Linked DNA regions of Chroogloeocystis siderophila 5.2 s.c.1. The protein of the gene in region 2 interacts with the protein of the main gene of each other region in a pairwise test. Links are inferred from orthologs where the notes say so. Each region holds a gene or a part of one and is shown on either strand. Other genes may lie near its edges.

Evidence for each region.
Region 1: the proteins of pcrA (region 2) and lpdA interact in binary tests that used the Escherichia coli proteins (3 or more experiments, as listed by UniProt). The link is inferred for Chroogloeocystis siderophila 5.2 s.c.1 from one-to-one orthologs.

Annotation. Positions count from the first base shown.
Region 1 is NZ_MRCC01000012.1:162,257-165,416, reverse strand. The notes cover bases 169-2,994. They hold lpdA (dihydrolipoyl dehydrogenase), read right to left. Parts: upstream 2,384-2,994; coding sequence 953-2,383; downstream 169-952. Other genes in these bases: NIES1031_RS15580 (PH domain-containing protein), read left to right, coding at 2,909-2,994; trpC (indole-3-glycerol phosphate synthase TrpC), read right to left, coding at 169-852. Also shown: more of trpC, read right to left, coding at 1-168; more of NIES1031_RS15580, read left to right, coding at 2,995-3,160. UniProt on the Escherichia coli protein: Lipoamide dehydrogenase is a component of the glycine cleavage system as well as of the alpha-ketoacid dehydrogenase complexes.
Region 2 is NZ_MRCC01000001.1:204,316-207,627, reverse strand. The notes cover bases 162-3,139. They hold pcrA (DNA helicase PcrA), read left to right. Parts: upstream 162-465; coding sequence 466-2,814; downstream 2,815-3,139. Other genes in these bases: NIES1031_RS00945 (SnoaL-like polyketide cyclase), read right to left, coding at 162-187. In the rest of the region: more of NIES1031_RS00945, read right to left, coding at 1-161; NIES1031_RS00935 (trypsin-like serine peptidase), read left to right, coding at 3,272-3,312. UniProt on the Escherichia coli protein: A helicase with DNA-dependent ATPase activity. Unwinds DNA duplexes with 3'-5' polarity. Translocates on single-stranded DNA with 3'-5' polarity. Initiates unwinding more efficiently from a nicked substrate than double-stranded DNA.

The DNA.
Region 1 (3,160 bases), on a different replicon or contig from region 2:
CGGATCGCTTTGCTTTACCAAAGATTCGCCAATGAGCACCGCTGCTGCACCTGCACAAGCGACAACTTGTAGATCTGCGGGTGTATGCAATCCTGACTCGCTGACGGCTAAGATATTCCGCGATCGCAATTCTTCGCCGCGTGCTTCTAGCAATGCACAAGTTGTCTGTAAATCTACGGTAAAATCTTCTAAATCGCGATTATTTATACCAATTAATCGGATACCATCAATTGCCAAAACGCGGTCAAGTTCCTCTAAGGTGTGAACTTCGACTAATACTGCCATTTTTAAAGCAGTTGCAATTTTAACAAAGTATTGTAAATCTTGATCGCTCAGAATTGCGGCAATCAACAGCACGGCATCCGCACCCCGAATACGCGCCATATACATTTGATACGGGTAGATAATGAAGTCTTTGCACAAAAGTGGTAAATCTACCGCAGCGCGAATTAAGGCAAGATTGTTAAAACTGCCTTGAAAGAACTTTTCATCAGTCAGTACTGAAAGACAGCTAGCACCACCTTGGGCATAAGATTGCGCGATCGCCACAGGGTCAAAATCTTCGCGAAAGACGCCCTTACTTGGTGAAGCTTTTTTTACCTCGGCAATGAGTGCAGGTGTTGTTTTTCCTTGACGCAACGCACCAATAAAATCACGTGTTGGTGGTGCAGCAAGGGCTTTACGCTGAAGTTCGACTAAAGGAAGCTTTTCACGCAGTTGCTCGACTTCAGTTTCTTTATGCCAGACAATTTTTTCTAAGATATTTTGTGGCTCAGCATCAGGAATAGCAACTTGATAGCGCAAGCTTTTCACATCAACTGATGGATTAGGTGGACGACGACGAATTTGCATATTAGGTAATTGGTAACAGGTCATTAGTAATAGGTAACTGGTCATTAGAAAAATACTTAACTAAGAATCACCCATTACCTATTACCGATTCGCATTTTACTCAAGCAATGGCACGCTTATATGCTTCATCCAGCACTTCTGAAAGTGTGGGGTGGGCGTGGACGAGATGTGCTAAAGAATAAACAGATTGACGGTTAGCGATCGCGGCGGAAGCTTCGTGAATTAAATCTGAGGCGTGCATTCCGATGATATGAACGCCGAGGACTTCGCCCGTATCTTTACGATACACGACCTTTGCGATACCGTCAGCTTCACCTTCTGCGAGGGCTTTAGAATTCCCTTTGAAGTATGTACGAACTGCACTCACTTCAAATCCTTGTTCTTTACCCATATCTTTCGCCGCAGTTTCGGTCATTCCTACGTAGCTAATTTCAGGGTGCGTAAACGCGGCGGCGGGGATACTGCGATAGTCGATTTCTTGGTGTCTTCCGCAGATATTTTCAACGGCGACGATACCTTGTGCAGAAGCCGCGTGCGCTAACATCATTTTGCCGTTCGCGTCGCCAATTGCCCATAAATGTGGTGTGGGTTCACCCGCAGATAAAACTGCCATGCGATCGTCTACAGGAATAAAGTTGCGGCGATCAAGTTCGACACCCACCGAATCTAACCCAAGGTTTTGCGTGACTGGGATGCGTCCGGTAGCTACCAAGCAAGCATCAACCTCAATGATATCCACGTCTTCTTTCGTTTTGAAGTCTGCAAGTTCAATGACGACAGGAGAACCAGGAATGACGCGCTTTGCGTAAATTCCCACATACGTTTCGATATCGCGGGGTGTAATTAATATCCGTTCAGCTAATTTGGCAATATCGCGGTCAAATCCTGGCATCAGTTGGTCTAGGGCTTCAATCATTGTAATTTCACACCCTAGCGCTGAGTACACATCAGAAAATTCTAGCCCAATATAGCCGCTACCAATAATTGCCACCCAATCCGGAAGTGATTCTAACTTGACACCTTGGTCGCTTGTAAAGACTGTTTTGCCGTCTACTTCAATTCCTGGTGGAACAAATGGGACAGAACCAGGCGAAAGAATAATATCTTTGGCTGTAACAGTTTTTTCGCCGTTGTCAGTAGCGATCGCAACTTTTTGCTGTCCGGCGACTTTACCCCAACCGCGAATGATCTCAACACCGAGACGTTTGAGGCTATTTGTCAAATCACCTTGAATCTTGCTGACTAAGTTATTTGCATGATCCGCGATCGCTGCGCGGTCAAACGCCACATCCCCAACATGAATTCCCAAAGCTTTGAGATGATGCGCATTGCGTAATTCTCGCACGCGACCAGCAGCAGCAAGTAGTGCTTTTGAAGGAATACAACCCCGATTGACGCAGGTTCCACCCATATCCGCTGCTTCGACAATGGCGGTTTTCAATCCACAACTGACCGCGTGTAAAGCCGCACCATGTCCGCCGACTCCAGCGCCAATAATGACTAAATCGTAATCAAATGCTTCCTGACTCACCGCAGGTCTCCTCAAAGCGTGCGCGTTACTCTAACTTATTCTCAACTCGACTCCGCAATCAATGCAAGTCTTTTTTTTGGTTTCCGCTTGCGGGAAGATTATCTGTCAATCTTAAAGTCTTGTGTTTGTCCTAAGTTCTAGTATATAAGTTTGTCTTAGTTACACTGGCTGTGCATGAACTCTAAGCGATCGCTGTTAACATTTCAATATCTGTATGTTTGTTTTTATTGAATACTTTACAATTAAATAACTTAATTCTCCACGCAGTATAGTGATGCAAAGAATTACAATTTACATATTATTAATTGCGATGAATAACCTATAAGTGTCAGGATTTACGCAACAGCCACCCCGAACAATTACTGCGTCATGAGTAGCCACTTGTTTGCAAAGGGTTTGGGGACGGTTGCGTTCCCCGATGGGGAGAATAAAGGGAAGTTCCCAAGTCTTGGTTCTGATGAAAATGCTGAGATTGCGTGCGTCATAAGTAGGTGAAGTATTAATATGAAATAGGAGAAGCCACTGATGAATAAAGTATTTAAGGCTCCTTGGGCGATATCGCTGATTGCTATTACTATTGTAGTTTCTGCAATACTGCTAGGAATTGTGTTGATTGGAATATTGACTGCTTCTCGTAGTGATATTGCGTGGCTAGTGGCGATGGTAATAATTCCTTTGGTGATTTTATTAATATCTGTATTCTTCAGTATTCGCGGTTATGCGATCGCAGACAATACACTTTATGTTCAGCGCATTGGTTGGAACACAAAAATTGAT
Region 2 (3,312 bases):
TTCTGACTAAATTTTGGACGATCGCCTCTAAAGAACCTTCGATATGATTGTATTGACTTTGCTCTTTGAGTGCTGCATTATTACGCGAGTAGTCTGGTGGTTCTCCATAACGCCACTCAGCATGACTTTCCTTTGCAATCACTGTATCTCTGTCTTGAACCCACAAAGGTGTATCTGATGTACCCATAATTGTCGTTTCCGCTACTCGAAAGGATTTAATTTGATAGAGTTTAGCAAACTGTAAATTGCGCATAAATGCGAAATTTACTGAAAATCTCACTAGAATATTTATTCTTGAAGATAATAACAGTGGTACTACTGAACTCCAGCTAGCTTAATATTTGCTAAAGATTTACACCTGGGTTGCAATAAGTAGGAAGCTACAAACATCGCATAAGTTTTGTAATATAAGTCAGACAGGATATATCTTTTGCAGCCCTAAGCGCGATCGCACTTCTTACACCCATGACGACAAGTATTGACTTTCTCCATAGCCTCAATCCGAGTCAACGCCAAGCTGTAGAACATTTCTGCGGTCCGATGTTGGTCGTTGCTGGCGCAGGTTCTGGTAAAACACGGGCGCTGACTTACCGAATTGCCAATCTGATTCTGAAACACCGCGTCGATCCTGAAAATATCCTGGCTGTCACCTTCACTAATAAAGCCGCGCGGGAGATGAAAGAACGCATCCAAAAGCTGTTTGCCGAACAAATTGCGATTCGTGACTATGGAAAGCCCTTAGAAGCGTTAGTACCGCACGAACAGACAAGTTTGCGATCGCGCGTGTATAAAACAATGATTAAAGATTTGTGGATTGGTACTTTCCACAGCTTATTTTCCCGCGTGCTGCGATTTGATATTGAAAAATATCAAGATGAAAAAGGACGGCGTTGGAATCGCAATTTTTCAATTTTTGATGAATCTGATGCGCAAAGCCTTGTCAAACAAATAGTGATTAAACAACTTAATTTAGATGATAAAAAGTTTGAACCGCGTTCGGTACGCTATGCAATTAGTAATGCGAAAAATCAAGGATTAACTCCCCAAGAGTTTGAGCGTCAACAACCCAATTATCGCGGGCGCGTTATCGCTGAAGTTTACAGTCAATATCAAAGCGCTTTAGCCGAGAATAACGCTTTAGATTTTGACGACCTCATTCTCGTTCCTGTACAACTCTTTCAACAAAACGAACAAGTATTAGGCTATTGGCATAACAAATTTCAACATATTTTAGTTGATGAGTATCAAGATACCAACCGGACGCAATATGACTTAATTCGGTTACTTGTTACCAACGGAGAAACAAATAAACAAAATTGGAATTGGCAAAATCGCTCGATCTTTGTCGTTGGTGATGCCGATCAGTCAATTTATAGTTTCCGTATGGCAGATTTTACAATTTTACTAGAATTTCAGTCTGATTTTGGCGATGGTTTGCCTGATGCTGATACTCGCACTATGGTAAAGCTAGAAGAAAATTATCGCTCTAGAGAAAACATTCTGCAAGCCGCCAATGAACTAATAGAAAATAATACTCAGCGCATCGATAAAATTCTCAAACCTACGCGTGGGGCTGGCGAACAAATTTATTTATACAAAGCCGATGATGAAATTGCGGAAGCGCAGTTTGTCATTAATCAAATTCGCAATTTAGAACGCCGCTATTCTGATTTTGATTGGGGTAGTTTTGCTATTCTCTACCGCACTAATGCACAATCGCGACCGTTTGAAGATACTCTATTACGCTGGGGTATTCCTTATACAATTGTTGGTGGATTGAAGTTTTACGATCGCAAAGAGATTAAAGATATTCTCGCCTATCTGCGGGTCATTGTTAATCCTTCAGATACCGTGAGTTTGCTACGTGTAATTAACACACCGCGTCGTGGTATTGGTAAAGCTACAATCGATGCTTTGGTAAGCGCAGCGCAAGAATTAAGTATTCCTGTGTGGGAAATTATCAGCGATGAGACATCGGCGGGTACTTTAGCAGGGAGATCGGTAAAAGGTGTGACGAGTTTTGCGCAGTTAATCAGCCACTGGCAAGAACAAGTCGATATTACTCCGGCATCGGTCATTGTGCAAGCAATTATGGAAGAATCAGGTTACATTCAAGACTTGAAAAACCAAGGTAATGATGAAAGTTTAGAACGCCTGCAAAACTTGCAAGAACTCCACAATGCTGTCGTCCAATTTGAAGAAGAAAGTGAAGATACTTCTTTAGAAGCTTTTTTAGCTAGCACAGCTTTAAATTCTGATTTAGATAATTTAAAAGAAGGACAAAAAGCCGTTTCTTTACTAACACTACACGCGGCTAAAGGGTTAGAATTTCCTGTAGTTTTCCTAGTAGGAATGGAACAAGGTTTATTACCTAATTTCCGTTCGTTAGACGATCCTGATTCTTTAGAAGAAGAACGACGTTTGTGTTATGTTGGCATTACTCGCGCGCAAGAACTCTTGCATCTTTCGCACGCGCGGGAACGTCGTCTTTATGGTTCGCGCGAACCGGCGATTCGTTCGCAGTTTTTGACAGAGTTACCCGAAGAATTACTTGCAGATCAACAGCCTGCGAGTCGGAGTTACACAAAACCACCAAGTATCGCTTCGCGAAGCAGAGAAGTAGCTGCGACTCCTGTAAATACAAGTCCGCAAAATTGGCAAGTCGGCGATCGCGTCTTACACAAAACCTTCGGAGTTGGTGAAATCACTCATGTTTTCGGTTCTGGAAATAAAGTCTCTGTCGCGATTAAATTTCCCACACTAGGTCAAAAAATTATTGATCCGAGAATCGCCCAGTTGCAACGAGTAAATTAATCTTAAAACTACTTGCTTTTTGTCATGGATTGAGCATCAATCTTTAACTTAGATTTGAACCACTTGAGTGTAGCCATCACAAACTGGCTAGGCTTGGCGATCGCGGGTTTCAAGTGAAATCTTGAATAAATTTTAGTAACATTCAATACTCGCTCAACTGACAACAGCGAGCCTGTATTCGTATCGCTTCACTGTTTTTCGCCTCTGGTTTTACAAGCTATGTAAAACTACATAGCTCTACATGAATAAATGTTACAAAATCTTGGATACTTCCGGAAAGGCAAGATTTGACGTTGAGGGACACCTTGCAGACAAGTTTTAAGCAGGAGTGTCAATGTTTATGAATGGTAAATGATTAATAGGCTATCGCATCTCACAGTGACGAATTATTGCTCACCAAAGCGCTGAGGCAAAAAATTAACTGTTGCCATAAATTTTTGTGCTTAATAAATTAATCATGAACAATATGCACATATCAATTACGCAATCATTAACTAT